Regions from separate parts of the Streptomyces sp. NPDC088246 genome, predicted to be linked through region 3. Evidence: riboswitches for the same ligand, from Rfam matches in the RefSeq annotation. Region 3 holds a riboswitch; each other region holds the start of a gene.
The links. A riboswitch is a leader RNA that binds a small molecule or an ion and turns the genes downstream of it on or off. The one in region 3 is predicted to bind cyclic di-AMP.
Positions count from the first base shown of each region.

Region 1: it holds a riboswitch for cyclic di-AMP, as region 3 does, so the genes downstream of both, ACIPEK_RS31050 (C40 family peptidase) here and ACIPEK_RS18935 (NlpC/P60 family protein) in region 3, are expected to answer to the same signal.
Region 2: it holds a riboswitch for cyclic di-AMP, as region 3 does, so the genes downstream of both, ACIPEK_RS19695 (M23 family metallopeptidase) here and ACIPEK_RS18935 (NlpC/P60 family protein) in region 3, are expected to answer to the same signal.

Region 1 is NZ_JBIURV010000027.1:198-10,454, forward strand. Features, by position in the region: partial or broken gene ACIPEK_RS31030 (hypothetical protein) at 1-111, opposite strand, end outside; gene xerC (tyrosine recombinase XerC) at 1,383-2,570, shown strand; gene ACIPEK_RS31040 (ATP-dependent Clp protease proteolytic subunit) at 2,757-3,392, shown strand; gene ACIPEK_RS31045 (hypothetical protein) at 3,400-3,708, shown strand; cyclic di-AMP (ydaO/yuaA leader) riboswitch at 4,135-4,315, shown strand; gene ACIPEK_RS31050 (C40 family peptidase) at 4,319-4,792, shown strand; gene ACIPEK_RS31055 (LysE family translocator) at 4,876-5,511, opposite strand; gene ACIPEK_RS31060 (LysR family transcriptional regulator) at 5,584-6,522, shown strand; gene ACIPEK_RS31065 (ATP-binding protein) at 6,566-6,997, opposite strand; gene ACIPEK_RS31070 (helix-turn-helix domain-containing protein) at 7,202-8,062, shown strand; gene ACIPEK_RS31075 (DUF397 domain-containing protein) at 8,087-8,293, shown strand; gene ACIPEK_RS31080 (8-amino-7-oxononanoate synthase) at 8,286-9,428, opposite strand; gene bioB (biotin synthase BioB) at 9,571-10,257, shown strand, end outside.
Region 2 is NZ_JBIURV010000013.1:111,713-121,969, forward strand. Features, by position in the region: gene ACIPEK_RS19680 (DNA topoisomerase (ATP-hydrolyzing) subunit A) at 1-683, opposite strand, end outside; gene ACIPEK_RS19685 (M16 family metallopeptidase) at 954-2,342, shown strand; gene ACIPEK_RS19690 (M16 family metallopeptidase) at 2,369-3,751, shown strand; cyclic di-AMP (ydaO/yuaA leader) riboswitch at 4,097-4,263, shown strand; gene ACIPEK_RS19695 (M23 family metallopeptidase) at 4,277-5,077, shown strand; gene ACIPEK_RS19700 (GntR family transcriptional regulator) at 5,302-5,979, shown strand; gene ACIPEK_RS19705 (HPr family phosphocarrier protein) at 6,122-6,403, opposite strand; gene ACIPEK_RS19710 (GNAT family N-acetyltransferase) at 6,576-9,527, shown strand; gene ACIPEK_RS19715 (DUF5998 family protein) at 9,657-10,253, shown strand; gene ACIPEK_RS19720 (alkaline phosphatase family protein) at 10,253-10,257, shown strand, end outside.
Region 3 is NZ_JBIURV010000012.1:167,991-178,247, reverse strand. Features, by position in the region: gene ACIPEK_RS18950 (esterase/lipase family protein) at 284-1,201, shown strand; gene ACIPEK_RS18945 (M23 family metallopeptidase) at 1,451-3,004, shown strand; gene pcrA (DNA helicase PcrA) at 3,054-5,498, opposite strand; cyclic di-AMP (ydaO/yuaA leader) riboswitch at 5,757-5,922, shown strand; gene ACIPEK_RS18935 (NlpC/P60 family protein) at 5,921-7,078, shown strand; gene ACIPEK_RS18930 (hypothetical protein) at 7,396-7,749, opposite strand; gene ACIPEK_RS18925 (NlpC/P60 family protein) at 8,107-9,153, shown strand; gene ACIPEK_RS18920 (GNAT family N-acetyltransferase) at 9,194-9,967, shown strand; gene ACIPEK_RS18915 (LuxR C-terminal-related transcriptional regulator) at 9,969-10,257, opposite strand, start outside.

The sequences.
Region 1 (10,257 bases), on a different contig from region 3:
GTTCAGCAGTCCCGCGGTGCCCTTGATGATTCCGCCGCCGAAGTGGGCCAGCTCGATGCCCTGGCCGACCCCGTAGTCGAAGAACTCCCAGAGTGACGCGCCGGACGCCAACAACGTCCCCGTGCCCTGGCCGACCCGCGAACCGACCCCCGCAGACCCCAGTTTCAACCGGTCGGGGCGTCTTCAACCCGAAGTCGGAGTGCTCGCATCGGCATGGGCGGTCCGTAGCCGCGCCCGGCGGTAAAAGCAGCGCTCGTCAGTTGCCAAGGCGTCGGCTGGACCACCCCTTACTCACCCGCCGAACCGACGGACTCCTCGCGGGCGCCTTCGACGCGGACCCGGCCGCCTCCTACCTCTCAATGCCTGCCCAGAGTGCCGCGCCAAGATCTCCGCCGTTGGTATCCGGACAAGCGGCGGGGGACTGCGCCGTTGCCGTTGCCTACAGCCGCGGGCCGAGGGGTGCTCTTCCACCCACTTCTAACACCGAGCGTCACCTGAGCGTCAAGAATCCGCGGCGTCACCCTGGCGCCGTAACCAGTACGGTCGCTAGCTCGCCCTGAACATGCAGGTCAGAACATCTCCACAACGAGGCTGTCCACTCGACCCGTTGCCTGCTCGGAAACAGGTCAAGCAGCCCACCGTCCGCCGCGAAATCGCAGGTCAGGCTCCCTTTGCGATCGGCTCAAGAATCGCCACGCACTCCACGTGGTGCGTCATCGGGAACAGGCCAACGAGACTCAGCAAGGTGGCTCAAGACGGAGCAACATAGCGCGGGATCGCCGGTTACCCAAACCGGCGATCCCGCAGATCATGGATACGCCACTGCTGCGTTCGGTCATTAGCCACGACCTGACAGCCACACGCGCTCTTAGCCAGACTCATTGATCGCGGACCCGAAATGACCTGGAGAATCCAATTGCACAAAGAAACCCCGAGCTGCCGGAATCGCAGTACAGCTCCGCACGCATTCGAGCCACGTGGGACGGAACGGGAAGCGTCACGGACGCATCGAAGGCGTTGGGCTTTTCGCGGGCGAAGGGCTATGCACTGGTTAGTCGGGGCGAGTTCCCTTGCCGGGTACTCAGGGTTGGCCGCTCGACTCGCGTCGTCACCGCGTCCTTGCTACGCGTGCTTGATAGCGGACAGCCGGAGTACAACGCTGCCCGCGCCGAATGCCACACGACGTCGTAGCCCGTTGCGCGACGAAACCTCGCCGAAGCGTGCTGACGGGGCTTCGTTGTCTCACGCGCGCTCTCACTGATCTATGACGGGAGCATGGCCGTGCGGGCCTGACCAGGCAGAGAGCCTCCCGGGCAGGAGGAATCGCGGATTACCGTAGGCACTTCAGGAAGCCTACTGAAGTAGGCCGGTTAAGGGGGTACATGCCGCAGATCAAGAAGGTCACGTTGCAGAGCGGCAAGGTCCGTTACCGCGCCGTCGTCGACATGGGCCATGACGTCCAAGGCAAGCGCAAGCAGTGCACCGTCACGATGGACACTGCCACAGAGGTGCGTAACGAGATCGCCCGCATCCGCAATCAGCGGGCGACGGGCATATTCGTCATGCCGAGCAAGATCACGGTGTCCGAGTGGCTCGACATCTGGCTGGCCAAGAAGGCCGAGGACCTGGAGGAGAGCACGGTCCAGGGGTACAAGAACGCTTTGGTCCACGTGCATTCCTACCTCGGCTATATGCGCCTGCAGGAACTGACGGAGGAACACGTCGAGTCCATGGTCGCCTGGCTACTCGTCGGCGCCCGCAGGCGCGGCGGCCAAGCCGGCACAGGGCTGCGCCCCTCGACGGCCCAAGGGGTGCGCAGTCGCCTGAAAGAGGCCCTCGGTCGGGCCGTCGTACGGAAATTGGTGCATGTCAACGTCGCCGAGTACGTGAAGATCCCTCGCCGCGCCCGCAAGGAGGACAGGCGCACCAACAAGCGTCCCGCGCCGTGGAACGTCGTCGAGGTCAAGGACTTCCTTCTCGGCATCAGGGACGAACGCCTGTTTGCCCCGCTGATACTCAGCCTCATGGGCCTGCGTCCCGCTGAGGTCGCCGGTCTGCGCTGGGAGGACATCGACTTCGACGCCGAAACGCTGGTCATCGCCAACACCAGGACAATGATCGGCAACGCCCGGGTGCTGGAGAAGGACACCAAAACCGAGGCGGGCGAACGCACACTGCCGCTGCCGCTGCCGGTGAAGGAGGCGATGCTCGCCTTTCAGGTGACGCAAGAGGTAGAGCAGATGTCGATGGGCGCGCCCTATCAGCACTCTGGCTATATTTTCGTCGACCACCTCGGCCAGCCGCTCACGACTCACCACCTGCGTGAGGCCGCGTACTCCCTGCAGCGGAAGCTGGAGCTGCGGAAGGTCCGGCTCTACGACGCGCGCCACTCGTGCCTCACGTTACTTGCCGTCAACGGCGTGCCGGACGTCGTCCTCGCCGCATGGGCCGGGCATGCCAACGCCAACTTCACCAAGCGGGTGTACGTCCGCCCGAGCCCCGAGGACCTCCGCGTCGCCTCGGACCACCTCACTTCTCTACTCGGTTTCAGTGAGGGCGAAGCAGCCTGATGATCAAGACGTCGTGACAGATTGTGAGATATCCGTCCTCGGCGAACAGCTAGAACAGCCTCTGGTCTGGGACTTTTAGTGGATCACTAGGATGGCTCCCCATCATAACCTTCTGTACGTCCTGTACATTTCTTACAGACGCTTGTGCAGATCCCCGTACAGCTCCGGAGGAAAGGCAACGCCATGCTGTTCCGCCCCACCGCCCGTTACGTGCTGCCCGAGTTCACCGAGCGCACGACCAACGGGACGCGCACCCTGGATCCGTACTCCAAGCTGCTCGCCGAACGGATCGTCTTCCTCGGCACCCCGGTCGACGACACCGCGGCCACCGATCTGATCGCCCAGTTCATGTATCTGGAACACGACACCCCTGACCGGCCCATCTCGCTCTACATCAACTCCCCCGGCGGCTCGTTCGGAGCCATGTCCGCGATCTACGACACGATGCAGTACCTCACCTGCGAGGTGGAGACCTACTGCCTCGGACAGGCCGGTTCCTGCGCGTCCGCACTGCTCGCCGCGGGCGCTCCCGGCCGGCGGCACGCACTGCCCGGCGCCAGGGTCGTCGTGCAGCAGCCCGAGCTCACCGAGCCGGTTCAGGGCCAGCCGTCCGATCTGGAGATCGAGGCACAGGAATTGGAACGGGTCCGCAAGATGATCACCACACTGCTGGCCCGTCACACGGGCCGCAGCGCAGAGCAGATCGCCACCGACATCGAGCGCGACCTCATCCTCGACGCGGCGGGCGCCAAGGCGTACGGCCTGGTGGACCACATCATGGAGAACCGGAAGTCGTCACTCCCGCCGCACAGCGCGAAGTGAACGCCCGATGCAGCCACCGGAGTTGCCGCCGCTCCCCGCACTGACGCGCGCCGAGGGGGAGTTCATCGACTGCTACCTCGAAGTCCTGGACCAACTGGGCCGGATCAACCCGGCCCGCGGCAGCGACACCTACGGCGCGCTGCGCGCCGCACAGGCACTGGCCTCACGGGCGGGCGCACTGCGGGACGCCCTCGCGTTGATGCATGAGCGCGGCGAGGCGCAGATCCACGCCGCCACCTTGGCGCGGGCGCTGCGCGTGCTGGACGGGGAACGGCGGGCCGGACGCGTCACCGTACCCCCCGCTCAGGCCAATTGAGCAGCCCACTTCGTCTCCGACCCCGGCCGGGTCCGGCCAACTCCCCCTGCCCTCACCTCCGACGGGGTTCGCTCAACCCACTCCGCCTCCGACTCCGACGGACTTCGCTCAACTCCCCTGCGCGACACGCCCGGCAGGCACATCGAAATTCCTAGCTCGTTCGGCGTAGGGATTCCCCCTCGCGAGCGACATCTCAACTTGCGTTTTTTGCGGGACAGTGAGCGGAATCTATCCTTCCACCCCTGGTGCGAGACCGGTCCGACTGACCTGCACGGCCGTCGAAATCATCAGCCCCACCCAAACGGGTCATCAGTGAGGAGACTCACATATCTTCGTTTCCCCTCGGAAATCCGGCAGTCGGTGCGTCAAGATCCCTGGGACGACAAGCCCCCGCCACCGCGGCGGGGCGGTCCGGGCGGACGCCGAGTCCTGCCGCCGCCCGGATGCCTGGTCGACAGAAGTGGATCGGCAGGAGTGGAGGACCCGAGCACAACGGGTCGACCGGAACACCGGTCGACCCTCGGGGTGAAGCCGCCGAGCGCGGCCGGGCAACTTCGCCAGCCCGAACCCGACAGGTCATCCTTCACAGGCGGCTGACGAAGGGTTGCGCATGGCTGCGCAGGTTCATGTCCCGTCTCTGCTCGCCCGGGCCGGCACGGCCTCGGTTCTGACACTGGCCGCCGTCGGCGGCACCATGCTTGCCCCGGGCGCCACGCCCCAAGCCCAGGCAGCGACCCTCTCGATGAAGGCACTCAACGTCGCCGCGTCGAAGAAGGGATCGCCATACGGGTGGGGGGCCACCGGCCCCAACCGCTTCGACTGCTCGGGCCTGACGGTCTATTCGTTCAAAAAGGCGGGCAAGAAGCTCCCGCGCACGGCCCAGCAGCAGTACAACAAGAGCCGCCATATCTCGGCCTCGCACAGGCAACGCGGCGACCTGGTCTTCTTCCACTACGGCCGCAGCATCTACCACGTGGGGATCTACGCAGGCAAGGGCAGGATCTGGCACTCGCCGAGGACCGGCGCGGTGGTCCGGCTGGAGAAGATCTGGACGAAGAGCGTCTATTACGGGCGAGTCCGCTGATGCCTGTCCGGCGGATCAGGCCCGCGCCCCCGGCCGTGATCCACCGGACAGGCCCTGGTCTCCGCCGCTGACCCGCTCGTTACTCAGTGCAGCAGGGGGCCGGACACCAGCACCAGCCCCAGACCGGTGAGCGCCGCGCCGCTGCCGCCCTCGATGGCGCGGGCGGTACGCGGCCGGCGCAGCCACCGGCCCAGTCGGTCCACCATGAGGGCCACTGCGGGAAACCAGATCAGCGCAAGCAGCACCACGATCATTGCGAGCAGCAAGGTCCTCGGGAGCGGCGGCTGCCCGTCGGGAACGAACTGCGGCAGCAGACTCAGGAAGAGCACCGGCGCCTTGGGATTCAGGGCGTTGGTGAGGAAGCCCTGGCGCAGTGCTCGTACGGTTCCCTGCCCTGCTGGTTCGTCCTCGGCCTCGCCCGCCCTGCCCGTGGTGCGGCGCCGAGCCGCGTACAGGGCGCTGATGCCGAGGTAGAGGACGTAGGCCCCGCCGAGCAGCTGAACGGTGCGGAACAGTACGGGCAGCGTCACCAGCACAGCGGCAAGCCCGGCGACGGCCAGCGCGGTGTGCACGAGGAGTCCACCGGCAACACCCAGCGCGGTCGCCACCCCCGCTGACCGGGAGGCGAGCGCGTTGCGTACGACGACGGTGAAGTCCGCGCCCGGCAGTGCGACCATTCCAGCGGCGACCCCGATGAAGGCGATCAATTGTGCGTCCATGGGTCCACCCTGGCCCGGCAGAGCCTTTAGCGTGTACTTGCAATCTTCTGGGTCTGCCAAAAGGAACGCTTAATGTACGACCCGACACGGCTCGCGGCGCTGGTGGCAGTCGCGGAGGCGGGATCGATCACCCGGGCCGCCGCCCGACTCGGCTACACCGCGCCCGCGCTCTCCCAGCAGATCGCCAAGCTGGAGCGGGAGGCGGGCGCCGCCCTGCTGGTGCGCCACCACCGAGGGGCCCGCCTCACGGCCGCCGGTGAGCTGCTGGTCGGACGCGCACGGCGGATCCTCGACGAGATGGACCTGGCCCGCCACGAACTGGCCCGTCTCTCCGGACTCTCCGGCGGACGCCTCCGGGTCGGCACGTTCACCACCGCGGGCATCCATCTGTTGCCGCCGGTGTTGAGCGCCTTCCGTCGCGCCCACCCGGATGTGGAACTGGCGGTCACCGAGTACGAGCCGCCGGACGGGGTCACGGCTGTGGCCGCCGGCGAAGTCGATCTTGCGCTGACCCATGTGTACGAGCCGGCTGCCGCAGCGGCCTGGCCCTCCGGGGTATTCGCCGAACCGCTGCTGGTCGAGGAACTGGTCCTGATCACGGCGGTCGGGCAGATGCTGTCCGAAGCCACGGGGAGACTGCCGGTGACGGAACTTGCGGGGCGGCCGCTGGTCAGCAGCGCACCGACGCATCCACCGCGCCGCGGGGTGGAGCAGGCGTTGGCCGAAGCAGGGGCGACACCCGCCGTGGTCTGCGAGTCGCCCGGCTATGCGCTGGTGTGTGCGCTGGTCAGCGCGGGCATCGGAATGGCTGTCGTACCGGAGATGGTTGCCGCGATGTCGTCGACGCCGTTGTCCGTGCGGCGGCTGGAACCCGCTTCGTTCCGGCGGACGATCTCGATGGTGCACCGCGGCGACCGGGCGAGCGCCGCGGCGGCAACACTCCAGGCGCTGTTGCGCAGTGGGTTCGGGCGCGCGGCCCGGGCGCAGCGGCCGGGCGGCGAGGGCGGGTGATCACGCGATCGGGAGACAGGGAGGCGGCGGTTCGCAGGGGCGGTCAGCTCTGCACGGGGCTGCTCCAGGGGAGCGCGATCCAGACCGTCTTGCCGCCGTCGGCAGTGGGGGTGACGGTGAGCCGGCCCCCGCGCTCCTTGGCCAGACAGCGAATGATCACCATGCCGCGTCCGTTGTCCTGCTGAACGGCGGCGGGCAGCCGCCGGGGCCGGCGCGGGTGACTGTCCGTCACACCCAGATGCAGCTGTTCCTCCCGCTCCAGCCTGAGGTCCACGGTGAAGGTGGGCGACTGTCCGAAGGTGTGCTGGACGGCGTTGGTCGCGAGTTCCGAGACGATGAGTCGGATACTGTCGGCGAACTCGGTGTCGATGGCCAGACCCCATTCGGTCAGCACCCCTGCCACATATCTCCGGGCCGACGAGACCGAGACCGGATCGCTCGGCAGAGTGACGCTTGCTTCCTGATGGTCTGCCATGGCGAGCCGCCCCTTTTCCACGTGGACCGACCCGCGACCGGTCCCGGTTGTGCTTCGCGCCAGATTGCCACTGATGCTGCCCTCTGTGACGGCGATCCACCAAGATATGCATATATCTGTCGCTCAATGCGGTGAACCCTGCCACGCGAGACCGTATGCGGGCGTCACACTGTCCGCTCGGCAGAAGAGGGAGGGAGGCCGAAGATGCAGCACGGCCCTGCGGTGAGGCGCCGCAAGCTCGGGGAGGAGCTCCGGAGCCTGCGCCATGCGTCCGGACTGACGAGCCGGGACGCCGCACGAATGCTCGGCTGGCACCAGTCGAAGGTGAGCCGGATCGAGACCGGCGTCAGTGGGATGCGGCCGGCCGATGTGACCCGGCTGCTGGACGCGTACGGCGTGGACGACACACAGCTGCGGACGCTCCTGGCGGCGCTGGCGGGTTCGGCGGGCGGTGGCGGCACCGGGTGGTGGCATGCCTATCGCGGTCTGATCCCGCCGCAGTACCGCGACTTCATCAGTCTGGAGTCCCAGGCGCGGACCGCGCGGACCTTGGAGACCTCGGTGGTGCCGGGGCTCCTGCAGACGGCCGACTACGCACGTGCCGTGACCCGGGCCTCGCTGGACGGGTTACCCGCCGGCCAGCTGGACTCGCTGGTGGAGGTACGGCTCGCCCGGCAGGGCGTGCTGCGGACCGATCCGCCGCTGCGACTGAGCGCGGTGCTCGACGAGGCGGTGCTCCGGCGCGAGGTCGGCGGGCGCCGGGTGATGAGAAACCAGCTGCGTCATCTGACTCGCGTGGCTCAACTGCCCCATGTGGAGCTTCAGTTGCTGCCGTTCTCGGTCGGTGGCTATGCCGGCCTCACCGGCCCTTTCGTTATCTTCTCATTTCCGAACACTTCTGATCTGGACGTGGTAGTTCTCGACCATTTGACGAGTAGCCTCTATCTGGAGCGGAAAGAAGACCTTGAGGCGTACAGCTCGGCCTTCCGCACGATGCAGGCACACGCGCTGTCGCCGGAGCACTCGTTGGACCTCATCGCCACGATCGACCGCGACGGTCGGTGACCCTGGACTGCCCGAGGGGGGCTCATGTCGGATTGCCTCGCACAACACGAGTTACGGTGGCGGCGCAGCAGCCGCAGCACGGGTATGAACAACTGCGTGGAGGCCGCGCCGTTCGGAGGCGGGCGGCTGGCCGTGCGGGACTCCAAGGATGTGTCCAGGCCACCGCTGCGGTTCTCCGCGGCGGCCTGGACATCTTTCGTCTCCGGTCTGCACCGGGGTTCGGTCAGCTGACGGGAGCGGTCCGCCGTACGATCGCCACGGCGGTGGCGATCTGCTCCTGGGTCAGATCGGCTCGCGCTGTCAGCCGCAGCCGGGAGACACCGTCCGGCACCGATGGCGGCCGGAAGCATCCCACCGCGATTCCCGCGGCGCGACAGTCGGCCGCCCAGCGCACCGCCGCGTCCGCCGAGGGCGCCCGCACCGAGACCACGGCCGCGTCGGGGCGGACGGCGGTCAGACCGGCCTCGGTCAGCCGCTCGTACAGAGCGGTGGCGACCGCACGGGCCCTGCCGGCGCGTTCCGGCTCGCGACGGATCAGCCGCAGGCTCCCGAGAGCCGCGCCCGCCGCGGCCGGTGCGAGGCCTGTGTCGAAGATGAACGTACGGGCCGTGTTGACCAGGTGTTCGATGACCCGGGCCGGACCGAGGACCGCCCCGCCCTGGCTGCCCAGGGACTTGGAGAGGGTGAGCGTGGTGACGATTCCCTCGCCGCCCGCGAGACCGGCGGCGGCGAGCGCACCCCGGCCGCCCTCGCCCAGCACTCCGAGGCCGTGCGCGTCGTCGACGAGCAGTGCGGCGCCCTCCGTCCGGCAGGCGTCGGCCAGTTCGGGCAGCGGCGCGGCGTCGCCGTCGACCGAGAAGACCGAGTCGGTGACCGCCAGCGCGCGTCCCCCGTGGGCCTGCAGGGCCTTGCGCACGGCATCGGGATCGGCATGCGGGACGACGGCGATCTCGGCCCGGGAGAGCCGGCAACCGTCCACGATCGAAGCGTGGTTGCCCGCATCGGAGACGATCAGCGAGCCGCGGCCGGTGAGCGCGGTGAGGGCGGCGAGATTGGCCGCGTAGCCCGATGACAGCACCAGGCCCGCCTCGAAACCGCAGAAATCGGCCAGCTCGCGTTCGAGTTCGGCGTGCAATGCGGTGGAGCCGGTGACGAGCCGCGATCCGGTCGCCCCCGCTCCCCACCTGCGCGCGGCCTCGGCCGCGGCGGCGGTGACCTCGGAGTGCCGGGTCAGGCCCAGATAGTCGTTGCTCGCGAGGTCCAGCAGTTCTGGTTCGGCGGGCCGAGGGCGGAGCGTACGGACGAGCCCGGCGTCCGCGCGGCGGCGCGCCTCGTCGTCGATCCAGTCGAACGGAGCGAAGGGCATGAGCGGTCCCTTTTGTAGGCAGCTCACAGACCCTAACCGGGCGCGCAGCAGGTCATGGTGTGGCAATACACACACCTCAGACGGGCTCTGTTGTCCGGTTCCTCCTTGGCTGCGGGCGGTGCCGTAGGCCAGGATCAACGCCATGGACCTCCTGAACACGCTGGTGGACAAGGGACTGCGGCGCGAACTGCCGACCCGCGAAGAAGCACTCGCCGTACTGGCGACCTCCGACGACGACCTGCTCGAAGTGGTGGCCGCGGCCGGAAAGGTGCGCCGTCAGTGGTTCGGGCGGCGCGTGAAGCTGAACTATCTGGTCAATCTCAAGTCCGGGCTCTGCCCCGAGGACTGCTCGTACTGCTCGCAGCGGCTCGGCTCGAAGGCCGAGATCCTCAAGTACACCTGGCTGAAGCCGGACGAGGCGTCGAAGGCCGCCGCCGCCGGGGTGGCGGGGGGCGCCAAGCGGGTGTGTCTGGTGGCCAGCGGTCGCGGACCGACGGACCGTGATGTCGACCGGGTGTCGCAGACCATCGAGGCGATCAAGGAACAGAACGAAGGCGTGGAGGTGTGCGCCTGCCTCGGTCTGCTCTCCGACGGACAGGCCGACCGGCTGCGGTCGGCGGGCGCCGACGCGTACAACCACAACCTCAATACGTCCGAGGGGACGTACGGGGACATCACCACCACCCACACCTATGCGGACCGGGTGGACACCGTGCAGCAGGCGCAGGCCGCCGGGCTCTCGGCGTGCTCCGGGCTGATCGCCGGGATGGGTGAGAGCGACGCCGATCTGGTCGATGTCGTCTTCTCGCTGCGCGAGCTCGACCCGGAC
Region 2 (10,257 bases), on a different contig from region 3:
AGATCGGGACCGGGGACGAACCGCATCAGGGTCTCCAGGTCCGCACCCGGATGCTTGATCAGATGGCGGGCGGCGGCGATGACCTCGCCCAGGTTGTGCGGCGGCATATTGGTCGCCATGCCGACCGCGATCCCGGACGACCCGTTGACCAGGAGGTTGGGGTACGCGGCGGGGAGAACGGTCGGCTCCTGCTCCTGACCGTCGTAATTCGACTGGAAAGCGACGGTGTCCTCGTCGATCGACTCCGTCATCAGTGACGTCGCGTCGGCCATCCGGCACTCGGTGTACCGCATGGCGGCCGGCGGGTCGTCGTTTCCGAGCGAGCCGAAGTTGCCGTGGCCGTCGACCAGGGGGAGCCGCATGGAGAACGGCTGCGCCAGACGGACCAGCGCGTCGTAGATCGACGCATCGCCGTGCGGGTGCAACTTGCCCATGACCTCGCCGACGACACGGGCGCACTTCACATAGCCGCGGTCGGGGCGCAGGCCCATCTCGTTCATCTGGTACACGATGCGGCGGTGCACCGGCTTCATGCCGTCACGGGCATCCGGCAGGGCCCGTGAGTAGATCACCGAGTACGCGTACTCAAGGAAGGAGCCCTGCATTTCGTCGACGACGTCGATGTCGAGGATCTTCTCCTCGAAGTCGTCCGGCGGCGGGGTCTTCGTGCTGCGGCGGGCCATCGCTGCTGCGACTCCTTCACGGATTCTGTTCGGGCAACCTCAGGTTCTGACGCGGACCATTGTGGACCGCCGCACTGACATCGCCGACCTCGACCCGTCCCAAGAGCCGTTCCCGACCCCTGCCGAGGTGGTTTCACGACCCGTCCCGCAGGGGATGCGCCCCTCTTTCACGCGAACTTCCGCGGTATGGGAACTTCGCCAGGTGTCTGTGCGCTTGCTTACAGTGGGAGGTCTCGCAGGAAATCCAGTATCGCGATCGAAGGGACGTACATGCCCATGGGTCACACGGCCACAGCCCAGGCCGGCTCCGGCGGCTTGACAGCGACCGAGCACCGTCTGGCCAACGGCCTGCGCGTGGTGCTCTCCGAGGACCATCTGACCCCGGTCGCCGCGGTCTGCCTCTGGTACGACGTCGGCTCGCGCCACGAGGTCAAGGGACGCACCGGTCTGGCTCACCTCTTCGAGCACCTGATGTTCCAGGGCTCCGGCCAGGTCAAGGGGAACGGACACTTCGAGCTGGTGCAGGGAGCCGGCGGTTCGCTCAACGGGACCACCAGCTTCGAGCGCACCAACTACTTCGAGACCATGCCCACGCACCAGCTGGAGCTGGCTCTCTGGCTCGAGGCCGACCGGATGGGCTCGCTGCTCGCCGCGCTCGACGAGGAGTCCATGGAGAACCAGCGCGACGTCGTCAAGAACGAGCGCCGCCAGCGCTACGACAACGTCCCCTACGGCACGGCGTTCGAGAAGCTGACGGCACTGGCCTACCCCGAGGGTCACCCATACCACCACACACCGATCGGCTCGATGGCGGACCTGGACGCCGCGACCCTCGAGGACGCCCGTACCTTCTTCCGTACGTACTACGCGCCCAACAACGCGGTGCTCTCGGTCGTCGGCGACATCGACCCCGAGCAGACCCTCGCCTGGATCGAGAAGTACTTCGGCTCCATCCCGTCCCACGACGGCAAGCAGCCGCCGCGCGACGGCACGCTCCCCGAGACCATCGGCGAGCAGCTGCGCGAAGAGGTGCGTGAGGAGGTTCCGGCGCGGGCGCTGATGGCCGCCTACCGGCTGCCGCACGACGGCACCCGTGAATGTGACGCGGCAGACCTCGCGCTGACCGTGCTCGGCGGCGGCGAGTCGTCGCGGCTGCACAACCGCCTGGTCCGCCGTGACCGCACGGCCGTGGCGGCCGGGTTCGGGCTGCTGCGGTTGGCCGGTGCGCCCTCGCTGGGCTGGCTGGACGTCAAGACGTCCGGCGGCGTAGAGGTGCCGCAGATCGAGGCGGCGGTCGACGAGGAGCTTGCCCGGTTCGCCGCCGAGGGCCCCACGCCCGAGGAAATGGAACGCGCGCAGGCCCAGTTGGAGCGCGAGTGGCTGGACCGGCTCGGTACGGTCGCGGGCCGCGCCGACGAACTCTGCCGGTTTGCCGTGCTGTTCGGCGACCCGCAGCTCGCCCTCACCGCCGTACGGCGGGTACTCGATGTCACCGCGGCAGAGGTCCAGGCGGTCGCCAAGGCCCAGCTGCGCCCCGACAACCGGGCGGTGCTGGTCTACGAGCCGGTCGAATCGGCCGAGCCCGCAGACGCAGCGGACACCGAGACCGGCGCCGACGGCGCCGACGACACCGACGCGCACGAAGGAGCGGACAAGTGACCGACGCTGCCGCGACTGGAGTTTCGATGCAGTACCACCCGCAGCCGGCCCCCGGCCTCGCCCGCCCCTGGGCCTTCCCCGCGCCGGAGCGCGGCACCCTGCCCAACGGCCTCACGGTGCTGCGCTGCCACCGCCCCGGCCAGCAGGTCGTGGCGGTCGAGATCTTCCTCGACGCCCCGCTGGACGCCGAGCCCGAGGGCCTCGACGGCGTGGCCACGATCATGTCGCGGGCGCTGTCCGAGGGCACCGACAAGCACACCGCCGAGGAGTTCGCCGCCGAGCTGGAGCGCTGCGGCGCCACCCTCGACGCGCACGCCGACCACCCCGGCGTCCGGGTCTCCCTGGAGGTCCCGGCCTCCCGGCTGGCCAAGGCGCTCGCGCTGGTCGCCGAGGCGCTGCGGGCGCCCGCCTTCGCCGACAGCGAGATCGAACGGCTGGTACGCAACCGGCTCGACGAGATCCCGCACGAGCAGGCCAACCCGGCCCGGCGAGCCGCCAAGCAGCTCTCCAAGGAGCTCTTCCCGGCCGCGGCGCGGATGTCGCGCCCGCGCCAGGGCACCGAGGAGACGGTGGAGCGGATCGACTCGGCGGCCGTGCGCGCCTTCTTCGACGCCCACGTCCGGCCGTCCACGGCGACCGCCGTGGTCGTCGGCGACCTCACCGGCATCGACCTGGACGCCCTGCTCGCCGATACCCTCGGCGACTGGTCGGGAGACACCGCGGAGCCCCGTCCCGCCCCGCCGATCACCGCCGACGACACCGGCCGAGTGGTGATCGTCGACCGTCCGGGCGCGGTGCAGACGCAGCTGCTGATCGGCCGGATCGGCGCCGACCGGCACGACAGCGTGTGGCCGGCCCAGGTGCTGGGCACGTACTGCCTGGGCGGCACGCTCACCTCCCGGCTGGACCGTGTGCTGCGCGAGGAGAAGGGCTACACCTACGGCGTACGGGCCTTCGCCCAGGTGCTGCGGTCGTCGGCCCCGGATTCCGCCTCGGGGGCGACCGGTGCCGCCATGCTCGCCATCAGCGGATCGGTGGACACGGAATCCACGGGACCGGCGCTGAAGGACCTGTGGACGGTCCTGCGGACCCTGGCGGCCGAGGGGCTGACCGATGAAGAGCGTGAGACGGCCGTGCAGAACCTCGTGGGTGTCGCACCGCTGAAGTTCGAGACGGCGGCCTCGGTCGCGGGCACCCTCGCCGACCAGGTCGAGCAGCATCTCCCGGACGACTACCAGGCACAGTTGTACGCCCGGCTCGCGGAGACCGGCACGGTCGAGGCGACCGCTGCGGTGGTCAACGCCTTCCCGGGTGACCGGCTGGTCACGATCCTCGTCGGTGACGCGTCACAGATCGAGGAGCCGGTCCGGGCCCTGGGCATCGGAGAGGTGTCGGTGGTGGCCGGCTGACGGGCATACCCGACACCGGACGACCGTCCGGGCAGAGGCGGGCGACCCCCGCCCGGCCGGCCCGTTGCGTGTAACAGTCCACCGGTCGACTTTCACATTCGACCGAGCGCCGAAGGCAACGGCCGGCCCATCGACCCGTCATATGTCCGCATATCGGGACTAAAGGAAGACTCCTGTGAGCGAAATCTCTCCGGAGTCTTCCTTTTTGTCCATTTCGGTAGGGAGGTTGCCTGTCTGCCCTGTGGGATGCGCTACAAAACGGCCTGTCCGTTTGGTGAATGTAAGTCACCCCGCTTAGCGTCGGCTGGGCTGTCCGTCACTCGTATGCCGCATCCGTGACGTACCGGGCAGCCATCGCCGAGTCCCCGTCAGGCGCGAGCCTGGGGAGCCGGGGACCCATGCAGTCCCTGGGGTGAATCGGATGCCTGAGCCCGGATGGGGCCAGGGCGTCCGTAGGAGACCTTCCTGCTCCGAACCCGTCAGCTAACCCGGTAGGCGAGAAGGAAGGAAAGGATCAGCCACTTCATGGCGTTCACCCGTGCCACCGGGAAGCATCGTGCCCCGAGCCGACTGACGCGCAGCAGCGCGAAGATCGCCGGCGTCGCCGCTCTGGCCACCACCGGCGTCATAGGCAGCATGGCCTCTCCGGCCCTCGCCGCGGACTCCTCCGTCAGCGAGACCGGCCTGAACCAGGTCATCGCCATCGAGGGCACCCTCGCCGGCCAGATCGAGGCCCAGGCCGACGCGCAGAAGCGCCAGGCCGATGTCGCGGCGAAGGCGAAGGTGGAGGCCCAGCGGAAGGCCGAGGCCAAGAAGAGGGCCGAAGCCAAGAAGAAGGCCGATGTCGACGCGAAGCGCGCGGCCGAGGCGCGCGCCGAGAAGGCCCGCGCCGCCCGGTCCGCCGAACGCACCCGCCTGGGTTACTTCCAGCTCCCGGTCGCCGGTTCGTACGTCACCACCGGCTACAAGTCCAGCGGCTCGCTCTGGTCCTCAGGCAGTCACTCGGGCATCGACTTCCACGCCGCGTCCGGTACCTCCGTCGTCGCCGTCGGCGCCGGTACGGTCGTCGAGGCCGGCTGGGGAGGTGCGTACGGCAACAACATCGTGCTCCGGATGACGGACGGCACGTACACGCAGTACGGCCACCTCTCCTTGATCGGCGTCTCCGTCGGCCAGAGCGTCGGCGCGGGCCAGCAGATCGGCCTCTCCGGCTCGACCGGCAACTCCACCGGCCCGCACCTCCACTTCGAGGCCCGGACCACGCCGTCGTACGGCTCCGACATGGACCCCGTCGCGTACCTGCGCGCCCACGGCGTCAACGTCTGACCGACGCTCCACTCGCAGCACCCCTTCGAAGGCCCCGCACGCCGGGGCCTTCGCCGTGCCCGGCCCCCGCGCCCGCCTGCGGTACCTGCTCCCCGAACCGTCCCGTGGCCAAAAGATATTCATGAATTTCCACCCGGCATCGGAAATTCGGCCGCATTGCAATAGGGTCACAGAGCAGGCGTCGGTCGGCCGCGTTTCGCGGGGATTAAGGCGGAGGTTCGGACATGCGCATTCCGGCGCATTCGGTATGCATGGCAATCCGTGACGACATCGTCTCGGGTGTCTTCGAACGCGGCAGCCGGCTCACCGAGGAGTTGCTTGCGCGCCGTTACGGGGTCTCCCGTGTCCCGGTACGGGAGGCGCTGCGCACCCTGGAGTCCGAGGGGTTCGTGGTCACCCGCCGGCACGCGGGCGCCTGCGTTGCCGAGCCCACCGAGCAGGAGGCCGCCGACCTCCTGGAGGTCCGGATGCTGCTGGAGCCGCTGGGCGCCGCCCGCGCCGCGCAGCGCCGCACCGAGGCGCATCTCAAGGTATTGCGTGGTCTGGTCAGGCTCGGCCAGGAACGGGCCCGGCGCGGCGAGGGGGAGGATCTGCGCTCGCTGGGCGGCTGGTTCCACGAGACGTTGGCGCAGGCCTGCGGCAGCCCCGGCCTGATCGGGCTGCTCACCCAGCTCCGCCACAAGATCGCCTGGATGTACACGGTCGAGCAGTCGGCCCGCCCGGTGGACTCCTGGGCCGAGCGCGGGGCCATTGTGGACGCGGTGGCGCGGCGTGACGCGGAACGGGCCAGGGCACTGGCCACCCGGCACGCCGAAAGGGCCGCGGCCGCGCACCGGCTGCGCCGCGCCGACCGGGTGAGGACTTCGCAACATTCCGCAAATATCGCGGGCATTCGGAATTAACAATTACGCCGTATGCAAAGAGTCGTAATTCTTCGAGGGCTTCCTTTGGGTTGCCTGAATTTGCTCCGGTCGTCCCGGGTCAGGGATGCGAAAAAGCCGCAGCCCTCAATAAGGGTGCCGCGGCTCTCTTGCGGAAAATGGTTCAGACGGTCTCCGGAAGCTCGTCGAGCCCTTCGGCGACCAGTTTCGCCAGACGGTCCAGGGCGGCTTCGGAGTCGTCGGCCTCGGACGCGAGCACGATCTCCTCGCCGCCGTGCGCGCCGAGACCGAGCACCGCGAGCATGGAGGCGGCGTTCACCGGGTTGCCGTCGGCCTTGGAGATCGTCACGGGGACGCCGGAAGCCGTAGCGGCACGGACGAAGATGGAAGCGGGGCGGGCGTGCAGGCCCTCGGCCCAACCGACGTTGACGCGGCGCTCAGCCATGGTTCTGCCCTTCACGAATCAATGGTTGTCTAGACCAGTCTCTCATGTGGTGCGCGATGCTCCGGCCGGCCTGCGGAACGCCCACAACCCGTGCTCCACCGCAGATCGGCCCCCTCAGACTGCCCCGGCCCCAAGACCTACGCGACCGCTGACGGAGCCGTAGTCTTTGCGCATGCAGCCCTCGCCGGAGCAGAGTCCGCATCACGCGTACCCCGACCACTGGGAAGCGGACGTGGTCCTCCGCGACGGAGGAACCGCCCGGATCAGGCCCATCACCACGGACGACGCCGAACGGCTGGTCAGCTTCTACGAGCAGGTCTCCGACGAGTCGAAGTACTACCGCTTCTTCGCCCCGTACCCGCGTCTGTCCGACAGGGACGTGCACCGCTTCACCCATCACGACTACGTCGACCGGGTGGGGCTCGCGGTCACGGTCGGCGGCGAGTTCATCGCGACCGTCCGCTACGACCGGATCGACGAGCGGGGCAGGCCCGCTTCCGCGCCCGCCGACGAGGCCGAGGTCGCCTTCCTCGTTCAGGACGCGCATCAGGGCCGGGGCGTGGCATCGGCGCTCCTCGAACACATTGCGGCCGTCGCCCGCGAGCGCGGCATCCGCCGCTTCGCTGCCGAGGTGCTGCCCGCAAACAACAAGATGATCAAGGTGTTCCGGGACGCCGGGTACACCCAGCAGCGGAGTTTCGAGGACGGCTCCGTCCACCTCACTCTGGACCTCGAACCGACTGCCGAGTCGCTCGCCGTGCAGCGCGGCCGTGAGCAGCGGGCCGAGGCGCGCTCCGTGCAACGGCTGCTCGCCCCCGGATCCGTCGCCGTCATCGGCGCGGGCCGTACTCCCGGCGGGGTCGGCCGCACGGTCCTGCGCAACCTCCTCGGGGCCGGCTTCACCGGCCGTACGTACGCGGTGAACCGCGCCTTCGCCGCCGGCCAGGGCACGATCGACGGTGTCCCTGCCCACCGTTCCGTCGGCGAGATCGACGAACAGGTGGATCTCGCGGTCGTCGCCGTCCCCGCCGACCGGGTTCCGGAGGCCGTCGCCGACTGCGGCGAGCACGGTGTCCAGGGCCTGGTCGTCCTCTCCGCGGGGTACGCCGAATGGGGCGCCGAAGGCAGGGAACGGCAGCGTGAACTGGTCCGCCAGGCCCGCTCGTACGGGATGCGGATCATCGGCCCGAATGCCTTCGGTGTCATCAACAACTCCGAAGCCGTCCGGCTGAACGCCTCCCTCGCCCCCGAGCCGCCCGCCCCCGGACGCATCGGCCTCTTCACCCAGTCCGGAGCGATCGGTATCGCGCTGCTCTCCGGGCTCTACCGGCGCGGCGCAGGCCTGTCCACCTTCATCTCCGCCGGCAACCGCGCCGACATCTCGGGCAACGACTTCCTGCAGTACTGGTACGAGGACCCGGACACCGACGTCGCCCTTCTGTACCTCGAATCGCTCGGCAACCCGCGCAAGTTCACCCGCCTCGCGCGGCGCACCGCGGCCGTGAAGCCGGTGGTCGTGGTGAAGGGGGCCCGGCACAGCGGCTCCACCCCACCCGGCCATGCGGTGCCGGTCAGCCGGATCCCGGACGCGACGGTCTCCGCGCTCATGCGGCAGGCGGGCGTGATCCGCGTCGACACCGTTACGGAGATGGTCGACGCGGGTCTCCTCCTCGCCGATCAGCCCCTCCCGGCGGGCCCGCGGGTCGCGATCCTCGGCAACTCCGAATCGCTCGGCCTGCTCACGTACGACGCCTGTCTGGCCGAGGGGCTGCGCCCGCGCCCGCCCCGCGACCTCACCACCGCCGCCACCCCGCAGGACTTCCGGGATGCCCTGGCCCAAGCCCTCGCCGACGAGGGCTGCGACTCGGTGGTCGTGACGGCGATCCCGTGGGTGGGCGAGAACGGCGAGGCGGAATCGGGCGACGGCGAGGTGCTGGCGACCGCGCTGCACGCGGCCGCCGCGGCCGGTCCCGCCAAGCCGGTGGCCGTCGTCCATGTGGAGATCGGCGGCCTGGCGGAGGCCCTCGCCGCGGCCACCAGCACGGTCGCACTGCCGCGTCCTTCGACACAGTCCTCCGCAGCCGCAACACCCCCGCGCGCCGGAGCCGCCACCACGACCGGCCCCGCCCTTGCGCATACCCCCTCACCCGGAGCCGGCAGCGGCACAGCCGGCGCCGCCACCGATGCGGGCAGCGACGAGGGCGCTGGTGCCGCCGCGGGCACTGACAGCGGCCCCGGCATCCGGAGCGGCCGGATTCCCGCCTACCCCGCCGCCGAACGGGCCGTGCGTGCCCTGGCCGAAGCGGTGAGATACGCGCAGTGGCGACGGCAGGCCGCCGTGCCCGGCAAGGTACCCGAGTTCCTCGACGACACCATCGACGAGCCGGGTGCCGCCGACCTGATCGGAACCCTTCTCGGCCCCGACCCCGACCCGCGGGGCAGACCGCTCGCACACGACGAGGCGCGCGAACTCCTGGGCCGCTACGGCATCACCGTACGGCCGACGCTTCCGGCCCCCGACCCGGAAGCCGCTGTCGCCGCGGCGGCACAGCTCGGCTATCCCGTGGCGCTCAAGACCACGGCGCCCCATCTGCGTCACCGCGCCGATCTCGGCGGTGTCCGGCTGGACCTCGCCAACGAGAGCGTGTTGCACCGGGCGTACGGCGAACTGACCGAACTGCTCGGCAAGCCCGCCGAACTCCAGCCCGTCGTCCAGGCCATGGCGCCGCGCGGCGTCGATACCGTCGTAAGGGCCACGATCGACCCGGCGGCGGGTGCCGTCCTCTCCTTCGGGCTCGCGGGCGCGCCCTCCGAACTCCTCGGCGACACCGCCCACCGCCTCGTTCCGGCCACCGACCGCGACGCCGCCGAGCTGATCCGGTCCATCCGGGCGGCGCCGGTGCTGTTCGGCTGGCGTGGCGCGGCGCCCGTGGACACCGCGGCGCTGGAAGAGCTGCTGCTGCGGGTGTCCCGGCTGGTCGACGACCATCCCGAGGTGGTCTCCATCGCCCTGGAACCGGTCGTGGTCGCCACTCAGGGGCTGACCGTCCTCGGCGCGAGCGTCCGGCTCTCGCCGCCCCCGGCCCGCACCGACCTCGGCCCCCGCCGCCTCCCCAACTACTGACCGGCGGCGCACCGTCTCGTCCCCGATCGCCGTACGGGCGCCAAGCCGGGTTCCTTCACCGCTGGGGCCCCGGTCCGCCCTGCCGCACAACGTCCCCGGCAGTCATCTGTCCCCCGTAGGATGGTCCTCATGGCAAAGACCGGTACGACGACCCAGGGGCTGCGCGCGGCGATCGAGCGCAGTGGCTACTACCCGGCCCTCGTGGCCGAGGCGGTGGAGGCCGCCGTGGGCGGTGAGCCGGTCGTTTCGTACCTGGTGCACCAGGAGACCACCTTCGACTCCAACGAGGTGCGCCGCCACGTCACGGTCCTGGTCCTGACGGACAACCGTTTCATTGTCAGCCACACCGACGAGCAGAACGCGGACACCAGCTCCCCGACGCCGTACGCCACCACCTCCACCGAGTCGGTCAAGCTCGACCGGATCTCGTCGGTCGTGGTGAGCCGTGTCGTGGCCAACCCCGAGAAGTACGTTCCGGGCACGCTGCCCCGCGAGGTCGTCCTCACCATCGGATGGGGAGCGGTCTCCCGGATCGACCTGGAGCCGGCCGCCTGCGGCGACCCCAACTGCGAGGCCGACCACGGCTACACCGGCAGCTCCACCGCCGACGATCTGAGCCTGCGGGTCAGCGAGGCCGGTGACGGCCCGGACACCGTGCGCCAGACCCTCGCCTTCGCCCAGGCGCTCTCCGAGGCCACGGCCGCGACTGCGGCGACCGGTCGCTGATGGC
Region 3 (10,257 bases):
ACCGGGCGCCGTTCCCGCTTGACGCGGCACACCTGCCGTGCGGGACCGGCCGCCAGGGGAGCCGCCAAGAGGTCGCCGTACCACCGCGCTGCCAGCCGCGCGGCACGGTGGTACGGGCTGCCGATCGTTCGCCGGTCACCACCGGTGAGCAGGGGCCTGCGAATCGGAGCCGAACCCCGGCCGGATGGCCGGGGTTCGGCCGCCCGTACCTCCGCAACGGCATCCCATGAGGGCATACGGGGACCGGAGCCGCCTCCCCGCTTGCCGAAGCAGGAGGTCGGCCATGAAGGTCCTGCCTTTCCTTCCCCCATTGCTGCGCCGGCCGTGTCTGTGCCGCGCCCGGCTGCCATCCGCGCTGCTCAAGGCCACCGCACTCGAACTGGTGGTGCTCGCCGGGCATGTGCTCCTCTACCCCACCGGCATCGCCGGGGAGCGACGGCCCCCGCAGCGCCCGGCGGAACCGACCACCACACCCCCCACCGCCCCGGCCGGGACCTCCGCCCTCCCCGCCGAGGGCGGCGAGCCGCCGCCCGTCGTGCTCCTGCACGGCTTCATCGACAACCGCTCGGTCTTCGTCCTGCTCCGCCGCTCCCTCGCCCGGCACGGCCGGCGCCATCTGGAGTCACTCAACTACTCGCCGCTGACCTGCGACATCCGTACGGCGGCCGAGCTGCTCGGGCGGCACGTCGAGGAGATCTGCGCCCGCACCGGACACCACCGGGTAGACATCGTCGGGCACAGCCTCGGCGGCCTGATCGCCCGTTATTACGTACAGCGGCTGGGCGGTGACCAGCGGGTGCGCACCCTGGTCACCCTCGGCACACCGCACGGGGGCACGTCCGTCGCCCCACTGGCCAGCGCTCACCCCATCGTGCGCCAGATGCGTACAGGCTCCGCGCCGATCGAGGAACTGCGCAGGCCGGCGCCCGGCTGCCGCACCCGGTTCGTGAGCTTCTGGAGCGAGCTGGACCGGGTGATCGTCCCGGCCGAGGCGGCCTGTATCGACCATCCGGATCTCGACGCGTTGAACGTACGCGTCAGCGGCATCGGCCATCTCGCGCTCCCGGTGCACCCCACCGTCGCCGCCGCGGTCCGGCAGGCGCTGGAATCCCGCCAATCGGTGATCGAATCCACAGGAACCACAGGAACCACAGGAACAACAGGACCAACAGGAGCAGCAGGGGCCGCTTCGGTGGCTTGACCGGACCGGCCCGGCCTCACCGCACCCCGCCGGAGGGCCCAAAAATAGAACGCGTTTCGAACATAGAGCCAAGGCTGTGTGGACAGCCCGTCGAAAGACGGCCGATTGCCCGTTTCCTGAGCCGCCCGAGCCTGCCGAAGATTGTCGACGTCACGTACCGCCGGGTACAGTCGCGCCCACTGCTCCCCCTGGGATCCCTCCGTCGGACCCCAGACCACAGGTCCTGCTGCCGAGGCGAGAGAGAAGTTGGTGAACGACCAGCACCCCCACGCCGGGTACGCCGGATACGACAGCCAGGCCACCGGCAGCTTCGACAGCGACCCGCTCTTCGGCTCCCTTCCCGGCAGCTACGACGGCACGTACGGCAGCGGCTACGAGACCGGCCATGCCGGGTACAGCGGCCAGTACGACTCCACGCAGTGGGACACGGGTGCACACCCCACCACCTCGTACGACGCCTACGCCCCGTACGCAGCGGAGTCCCAGCAGTACGCCGCAGGCCCCACGTACGACACCACAGCCACCTGGACGCCCGGAGCCGACTACGGCACGGCAGCGGCCACGGCCGACGCCGCTACCGCCACCTTCGCCGAAATTCCGGCCCAGGGCGGCGCCCCGGACACCACGGGCCAGTGGGACACCAACGGCTGGCACCAGACCGGCCAGTGGGCGACGACCGACACGGCCGCGCACGACACCGGCGCGTACGACGCCACCGCCTGGAACACCGGCGCCACGCCCGAGCAGGAACAGCAGACCGCGCAAACCGCGCAGATGTTGCACGAGGCTCCGGCGACACACGAGGCATACGAAGCACAAGAGGCGCACGAGGCGCACCAGTCGTACGATCCCTATGCCGACCAGGGCTCCTTCGACCCCTACGAGCCCCAGCGCACCGCCGAGTTCAGCCTCCCGGAGACGGGGGCGAAGACGGAGACGGGGGCGGAGGCCGACTTCGACACCGACGTGCGCGAAGCCGCCGCCGACGACACGGCCGACGCCGCGCCAGACACCCACCGCCCCATCGGACGCCCCGCCACCCGCAGCGGTGGCGGCGGCAGTCGCAGTCGGCGGCGTTCCCCCGCAAAGCGTTCCGCGCTCCTCACCGTCGCCATTCCCTCCGCCTGCGTGATGAGCGTGGCCGGTATCGCCGCGGCTTCCGTCAGCGGACTGGGCGACGAGGACAAGAAGGACAACAACACCACAATGGCGGCCGCCGACCCCGGCTCCGTCAAGCCGGTCGCCGCCAACAACAAGCTGGACACCCAGCTCGCCAACCTCAGCGCCGACGCGGAGAACTTCGCCGACCGCGCCAGCCGCACCCAGGAACGCATCGACCTGAGGGAGCGGCAGGCCGCCGAGAAGAAGAAGCGCGAGGAAGAGGCCGCCCGCAAGGAGGCGCTGCGCCCCAAATTCCTCCTGCCGGTCGCGCGGCACGGCCTCAGCGCGTACTTCGGCCAGGCGGGCGTCAACTGGATGTCCGTGCACACGGGCATCGACTTCCCCGTCTCGTACGGCACGCCCGTGATGGCCGCGACCGACGGCACCGTACGCACCCAGCTGAACAGCGCCTACGGGAACATGGCCATCGTCACCATGGCCGACGGCACCGAGACCTGGTACTGCCACCTCAGCAGCACCAGGATCCGCTCCGGCCCGGTGAAGGCCGGCGATGTGATCGCGTACTCCGGGGATTCGGGGAACTCCACCGGCCCGCACCTGCACTTCGAGGTACGGCCCGGGGGCGGAGCGGCAATAAACCCGCTGCCCTGGCTCCGCAGCCACGGCCTCGACCCGACCTGAGCCACCCGGCGGCCGGTGCAACTGCCCGGCCGCCCACCCGGCTACCGCACTACAGCTTCTCGACCGGCGCGTACCGCAGCAGCAGCTTCTTCGGCCGCTCGTCCCCGAAGTCGACCGTCGCCTTCGCCTGGTCGCCGACACCCTCGACCGCCGTGACCGTGCCGAGCCCGAACTGGTCGTGCGTGACCCGGTCCCCGACCACCAGCGTGACCGTCGGCTTGTCCGAGGTGCGCCGGGTCGCGAAGCCCGAGGGGCCCGACCGGGCCCGCGACGAGGACAGCGACGACGTGATCCCCGACGTCGGTCCGGCCGGGGCCGCCATCGGCCCTGTCCGCTTCCACTCCAGGTGCTGGTCCGGGATCTCCTCCAGGAATCGCGACGGCGGGTTGTACGAGGGCTGCCCCCACGCGCTGCGCATCGCCGCCCGGGTCAGATAGAGCCGCTCGCGGGCCCGGGTGATCCCGACGTACGCGAGCCGCCGCTCCTCCTCCAGCTCCTTCACCTGTCCCAGCGCGCGCATGTGCGGGAAGACGCCGTCCTCCATGCCGGTCAGGAAGACCACCGGGAATTCGAGGCCCTTCGCGGTGTGCAGCGTCATCAGCGTGATGACGCCGGAGCCGTCCTCGTCCTCGTCGGGGATCTGGTCGGAGTCGGCGACGAGCGCGACCTTCTCCAGGAACTCGGCGAGTGTGCCCGTGCCCTCCTCGCCGGACTCACCCCGCTCCTGCTCGAATTCGAGGGCGACGGCGGCGAGTTCCTGAAGGTTCTCGATGCGGGTCTCGTCCTGCGGGTCGGTGGATGCCTGGAGCTCGGCGAGGTAGCCGGTGCGCTCCAGCACTGCCTCCAGAACCACCGCCGGGCCCGCGCCGGACTCGACGATCGTGCGCAGCTCCTCCATCAGCGTGTTGAACCGCTTGACGGCGTTTGCCGACCGGGCCGCCATGCCGTACGCCTCGTCGACCCGGCGCAGCGCCTGCGGGAAGGTGATCTTCTCGCGCATGGAGAGCGCGTCGATCATCGCCTCGGCACGGTCGCCGATGCCGCGCTTGGGAACATTGAGGATGCGGCGCAGCGGGACGGTGTCCTCGGGGTTGGCGAGGACCCGGAGGTAGGCCAGGACGTCCCGGACCTCCTTGCGCTCGTAGAAGCGCACGCCGCCGACGACCTTGTAGGGCAGTCCGACGCGGATGAAGATCTCTTCGAAGACACGGGACTGCGCGTTCGTACGGTAGAAGATCGCGACGTCGCCCGCCTTGGCGTCGCCCGCGTCGGTCAGCCGGTCGATCTCGTCGGCGACGAACTGCGCCTCGTCGTGCTCGGTGTCGGCGACGTAGCCGGTGATCCGGGCGCCTGTGCCGGCGTTCGTCCAGAGGTTCTTGGGGCGGCGGCTCTCGTTGCGCTCGATGACCGCGTTGGCAGCGGACAGGATCGTCTGCGTGGAGCGGTAGTTCTGCTCCAGGAGGATCGTGGTCGCGTTCGGGTAGTCCTCCTCGAACTGGAGGATGTTGCGGATGGTCGCGCCACGGAAGGCGTAGATCGACTGGTCCGCGTCACCGACGACGCACAACTCGGCGGGGGCGTCACCCTCGCCGGCCGGGCCGACGAGTTCGCGCACGAGGGTGTACTGGGCGTGGTTGGTGTCCTGGTACTCGTCGACAAGGACGTGCCGGAAGCGGCGGCGGTAGTGCTCGGCGACATCGGGGAACGCCTGGAGCAGATGGACCGTCGTCATGATGATGTCGTCGAAGTCCAGCGCGTTGGCCTCGCGCAGCCGGGACTGGTACATCGCGTAGGCCTGGGCGAGGGTCTTCTCGAAGCCGTCCGCGGCCTGCCCGGCGAAGGTCTCCTCGTCGATCAGCTCGTTCTTCAGGTTGGAGACCTTGGCCGTGAACGACTTCGGCGGGAAGCGCTTCGGGTCGAGCTCGAGGTCGCGGCAGACGAGAGCCATCAGCCGCTTGGAGTCGGCGGCGTCGTAGATCGAGAACGACGAGGTGAAGCCGAGCTTCTTCGACTCACGGCGCAGGATGCGTACGCACGCGCTGTGGAAGGTCATGACCCACATGGCGTTGGCGCGCGGTCCGACGAGCTGCTCGACGCGCTCCTTCATCTCGCCCGCGGCCTTGTTGGTGAAGGTGATCGCCAGGATCTGGCCGGGGTGCACCCCGCGCTCGGCGAGGAGGTGGGCGATCCGGTGGGTCAGCACCCGGGTCTTTCCGGAGCCCGCCCCGGCGACGATGAGCAGCGGGGAGCCCGCGTGGACCACGGCGGCGCGCTGCTCGGTGTTCAGCCCGTCGAGGAGCGCTGCGGAGTCGATGACGGGGCGGTGCGCGCCGTCGCGGTAGTACGCGTCCCTGGGCGGCGGGGGCCCGTCGAATACGCCCGCGAAGAGGTCCTCCGGCACCGCTTCGGGTGCGGAGTCCTCGGGGGGCGGCGGGGGCTCTTCCTCCGAGTGCTGGAGGCCGGCCAGGAAGCTGTCGTCAAAGAGGCTGCTCATCGCTTGTCGAGTCTAGGCCGCCGCAACGACACACGACGGCCGCATGACGAACCGGACCCGACGGCCGGGCACACAAAGGCAGCGGTCACCCACTCCACGTAAGCGAATACGGGCCCTCGTCGGCCCTTGCCGCCCCCACTTCAGCAAGGTCACGAAAACGTATCGGGCATATCGAACATCGACCTTCACAGCAGCACCACGGGTTGGCTAGCGTGCCCGACCGGGCGGCCCGTACCCCCTGAGGCGAACCACGCCGAGCGGGCGCCCACGCCGAATCCGGCCTGCCCTCACGGGAGTTCGGAACCGGGGACCCACACGCAGCACCGGGGTGAATCGGTCCTTGTCCCCCACTCGGACCGTAGGGCAGCCTTCCGTTCCGCCCGAACCCGACAGCTAACCCGGTAGGCGGTCCACGGAAGGAGATGCCGGCCTTGGCATCACATCGCAAACCGCGCACCCGGGTGCGCACCACCACACCGGCCGTGGGGCTCACCACGGCGGCACTGGCGTCCGTGACCCTGCTCTCCGCACAGAGCGCCACGGCCGCCCCCGCCCCGAAGCCCAGCATCGAGGACGTCCAGAAGAAGGTCGACGACCTCTACCGGCAGGCGGGCACCGCGACCCAGCAGTACAACCGGGCGAAGGAAGCCTCCGCCACCCAGCGCGCCAAGGCCGACGCCCTGCTGGAGGACGTGGCGAAGCGCGCCGACAAGCTCAACGACGCCCGCAGGACGCTCGGCGCCTACGCGGCCGCACAGTACCGCACCGGCTCCATCGCACCGAGCGCCACCTTCTTCCTGGCCGACGACCCGCAGGCGTACTTCGACCAGAGCCGGCTGATGAGCCGGATGACCGGTCAGCAGCAGAAGGCGGTCACGGACTTCCGCACGCAGCAGGCCAAGGCGTCGAGGAAGCGTGCCGAAGCGGTGCGGAGCCTGGAGACACTGACCTCGGCACAGACCACGCTGCGCACCAGTAAGCAGAACGTCCAGAAGAAGCTGGGAGAGGCACGCGCGATGCTGTCGAAGCTGACCGCCGAGGAAAAGGCGCGGCTCGCGGCGCTGGAGCGCAAGAAGGAGGCGGAGGCCGAGCGCAAGGCACAGGAGCTGGCGCGGCAGCAGGCCGCCGCCAGGGCGGAGGCGGACCGCAAGGCCGCGGAAGCAGCGAAGGGGGCGGAATCCGGCAGCGGTACGGGCACGGGCACCGGAACCGGCTCGGGCAGCAGCGCCACCACCAAGGCGGAGAAGGCCCTCGCCTTCGCCGCGGCCCAGATCGGCAAGCCGTATGCATGGGGCGCGACGGGCCCGTCCTCGTACGACTGCTCCGGGCTCACTCAGGCCGCCTGGAAGGCCGCGGGCGTCGGCCTCCCGCGCACCACCTGGGACCAGGTGAAGACAGGCACCCGGATCGCGACGGCCGATCTGCAGCCGGGCGACCTCGTCTTCTTCTACGACGACATCAGCCACGTCGGCATCTACAAGGGCGACGGAATGATGATCCACGCGCCGAAGCCGGGGGCGAATGTGCGCGAGGAGTCGATCTACTACATGCCGATCCACGGCAGCGTGCGCCCGTCGTAGCGGCTCACGCCCCTGGACCGACCGGCAAATGGGGGGTGGGTGAAGGAGCGGGGCTGGGTGCGTGCAGCTGCAAGGCGGAGGAGGGAGTCAATGCGAAGGGGGTCCCCCATGCCTTCAGGGCCCTTCAGGGCTATGGGGGAGTTGGTGACTGACGACAACGCTGGAGGGGGTCCCCCTGGCCCTTAAGGCTTAAGGCCTTGGGGGAGTGCGTGCCCAGCTCCGCGACGCCCCCCATGTGCCGGTCGGTCTTATGCCTTCACCTGCCGGACGGGCTTGGATTCCACGCCCGCCCGGCAGCGTGGGCGGCACGGACCGGCTCAGGTCCAGAGCGTGGCGATGAAGATGTTGGCGAGCGTCAGCCCGCCCACCGCCGCGAAGGCGCCCTTGTCGACCTTCTCCTCGTCCCGCTTGATGTAGACGAGCGCGAGGATCACGACCAGGAGCAGCAGCTTGACGCCGATCTTGATGTTGTTCACCTGGTGGTCGTCGGCCTGGTTGAGCCCGACCAGCGCGACACCGGTGACCAGCATCGTCAGCGCGCCGTGCAGCATCGCCGGGACGAACCGGGCCGCGCCCGTGCCCATCGCCTTCATCTGGGTCAGGAAACCGCCCAGCAGAGAGGCGATACCGATGATGTGCAGGGCGACGAAGACATTGATGAGTACGTCCATGGGTCCGCAGCCTAGCCCCGGCCATATCACCATCCCGCAGGCGGGTGCGACTTCCTGGCACTTCACTCGCGTCTGCACCAATTGCCTGACTCTGGTGTAATTTTTCCGATCAATCCACGACAATGCCGCGCCAACTTCGACCAATAGGCGTCATTACGACTCTTCCCCGCGCCCCGGGTTTAGCGTCCTGACCAGGTGACCGGCTTCACCGCCGCTCCGTACCCGGACGGCAGACCGGTCACCCCGCCGAGACGTCCGGCGGCGGGCCACTCCCCCTGTTGGTGACCCGCCGCCGGGCCTCGGGCGGGCCCGCCGGTAGTCCCCGACGGGCAGTCGCCAGGAAGGACGCACGCCCCCGTGGCAGCGCACCGGAAACCCAAGCAGCGCCCGTACACCGGCTCTGCTGCCCGCACCGCAGCCACCCTCGCCATCGCCGGGGCCGCCACCGCTGCCGCTCTGCCAGGCTCCGCACACGCCGATCCCCAGCTCACCCCCGCCCAGGTCAGGGCGGAGGTGGACCGGCTGTACCACGACGCGGAAGTCGCCACCGAGCAGTACAACGGCGCGAAGGAGAAGGCGTCCGCCGCCACCGATGCCGTCGACACCCTGCGTGACGAGGCGGCCCGCAGGACCGAGCGTCTCAACGCCTCGCGCAGCGCACTGGGTTCACTCGCCGCCGCGCAGTACCGCACCGGCGGCCTGGACCCGGCCGTACAGCTGGCGCTCTCCTCCGACCCCGACCAGTACCTGGAGCGGGCCTCGTACGTGGACCGGATCGGCGACCGCCAGGCCGCCGAGGTCGACGGGGTCGAGCGGCAGGTCGCCCGGATCGCCCAGCTGCGCTCGCAGGCCAAGGGAAAGCTGGCTGCGCTGGCATCCCGCCAGGCCGAGCTGAAGAAGCACAAGGCGACGATCAAAACCAAACTGGCCGACGCGCAGCGGCTCCTCGCCACCCTGTCCCCGGCCGAGCGCGCCGCCTACGAGAGCTCGGACAGCGCGCGCTCCGCCGACCGTGCCGACCGCAGCACCGCACGCAATCCCGTCCAGGCTCCCAACGCCCGTGCCGCCGAGGCCATCGCGTTCGCGTACGGGGCGCTCGGAAAGCCGTACGTCTGGGGCGCGACCGGCCCGTCCTCGTTCGACTGCTCCGGGCTCACCCAGGCCGCATGGCGCTCCGCCGGTGTCTCGCTCCCCCGGACCACGTACACCCAGATCAACGCCGGACAGCACATCTCGCGCTCCGAACTCGCCCCGGGCGACCTGGTGTTCTTCTACTCCGGCGTCAGCCACGTCGGGCTCTACATCGGCAACGGCCAGATGATCCACGCCCCGCGCCCGGGAGCACCGGTCCGGATCGCGCCGATCGACCAGATGCCCTTCGCCGGAGCGACCCGGGTGGCATAGGCTCCCGACTTCTGATCAACCGGCCGGAGGACAAACGCACATGCCCATGGATCTCGATGTCCAGACCCATGCCCGTACGCTCGCCCTGCGCTCCCCCGACCATCTCCGGGTCGGCCCCTTCACCGTGCGGTACACCCCGAACTGGTCGACCAAGTACGCCAATTACGCGATACCCGACCGGGACGCCGAGCCGACGGCGGAGGACCTCGACGCCCTGATCGCGGCGTTCCGCGAGTACGGCCGGATGCCGCGGCTGGAGTTTCTGCCCGGCTGGGCACCCGCGGTCGAACCCGCGCTGCTCGCCGCCGGGTTCACCGTCGAGAACCGGGCCCCGATCCTGGCCTGTGCCCCGGGCGACCTGCTGCCGCCGAAGCCGGTGGACTCCCTCACGATCGCCGAACCGGTCACCGCCGCCGAGTTCGACGCCGCCGCGCTCGTCCAGCACCACGGATACGGCGGGACCGGCGAGCCCGAGGGCGGCGAGGCTGCCTGGCTGCGCGCGGCGGCCGGGGGCGGCGGGGTCGCGGCCCTCGCCACGGTCGACGGCGTCCCGGCGGGCGCGGGCGGCTGCTCGGTCCCGGTCGACGGCCTCACCGAACTGGCCGGCCTCGCCGTCGCCGGTACCTTCCGCCGCCGCGGCATCGGCGCCGCGCTGAGTGCCCACCTGACCGCGACCGCCTTCGAGCGGGGTTGCCGGGTGGTGTGGCTGGAGCCGGCCGACGCGGATGTGGAGCGGATCTACGCGGGGATCGGCTACCGCCGGGTCGGCGAGAAGCTGAACATCTCGCTCGGCCCCGACCTTGCGGCCGGCTGACTCAGACCAGCCGCCGAGCCGTCGCCCACCGGGTCAGCTCGTGCCGGTTCGACAGCTGGAGCTTGCGCAGCACCGCCGAGACATGCGACTCGACCGTCTTCACCGAGATGAACAGCTGCTTGGCGATCTCCTTGTACGCGTAGCCGCGGGCGATCAGCCGGAGCACCTCGCGCTCGCGCTGCGTCAGCCGGTCCAGGTCCTCGTCGACCGGCGGCGCGTCCGTGGAGGCGAAGGCGTCGAGGACGAAGCCGGCCAGCCGGGGCGAGAACACCGCGTCGCCGTCCTGGACC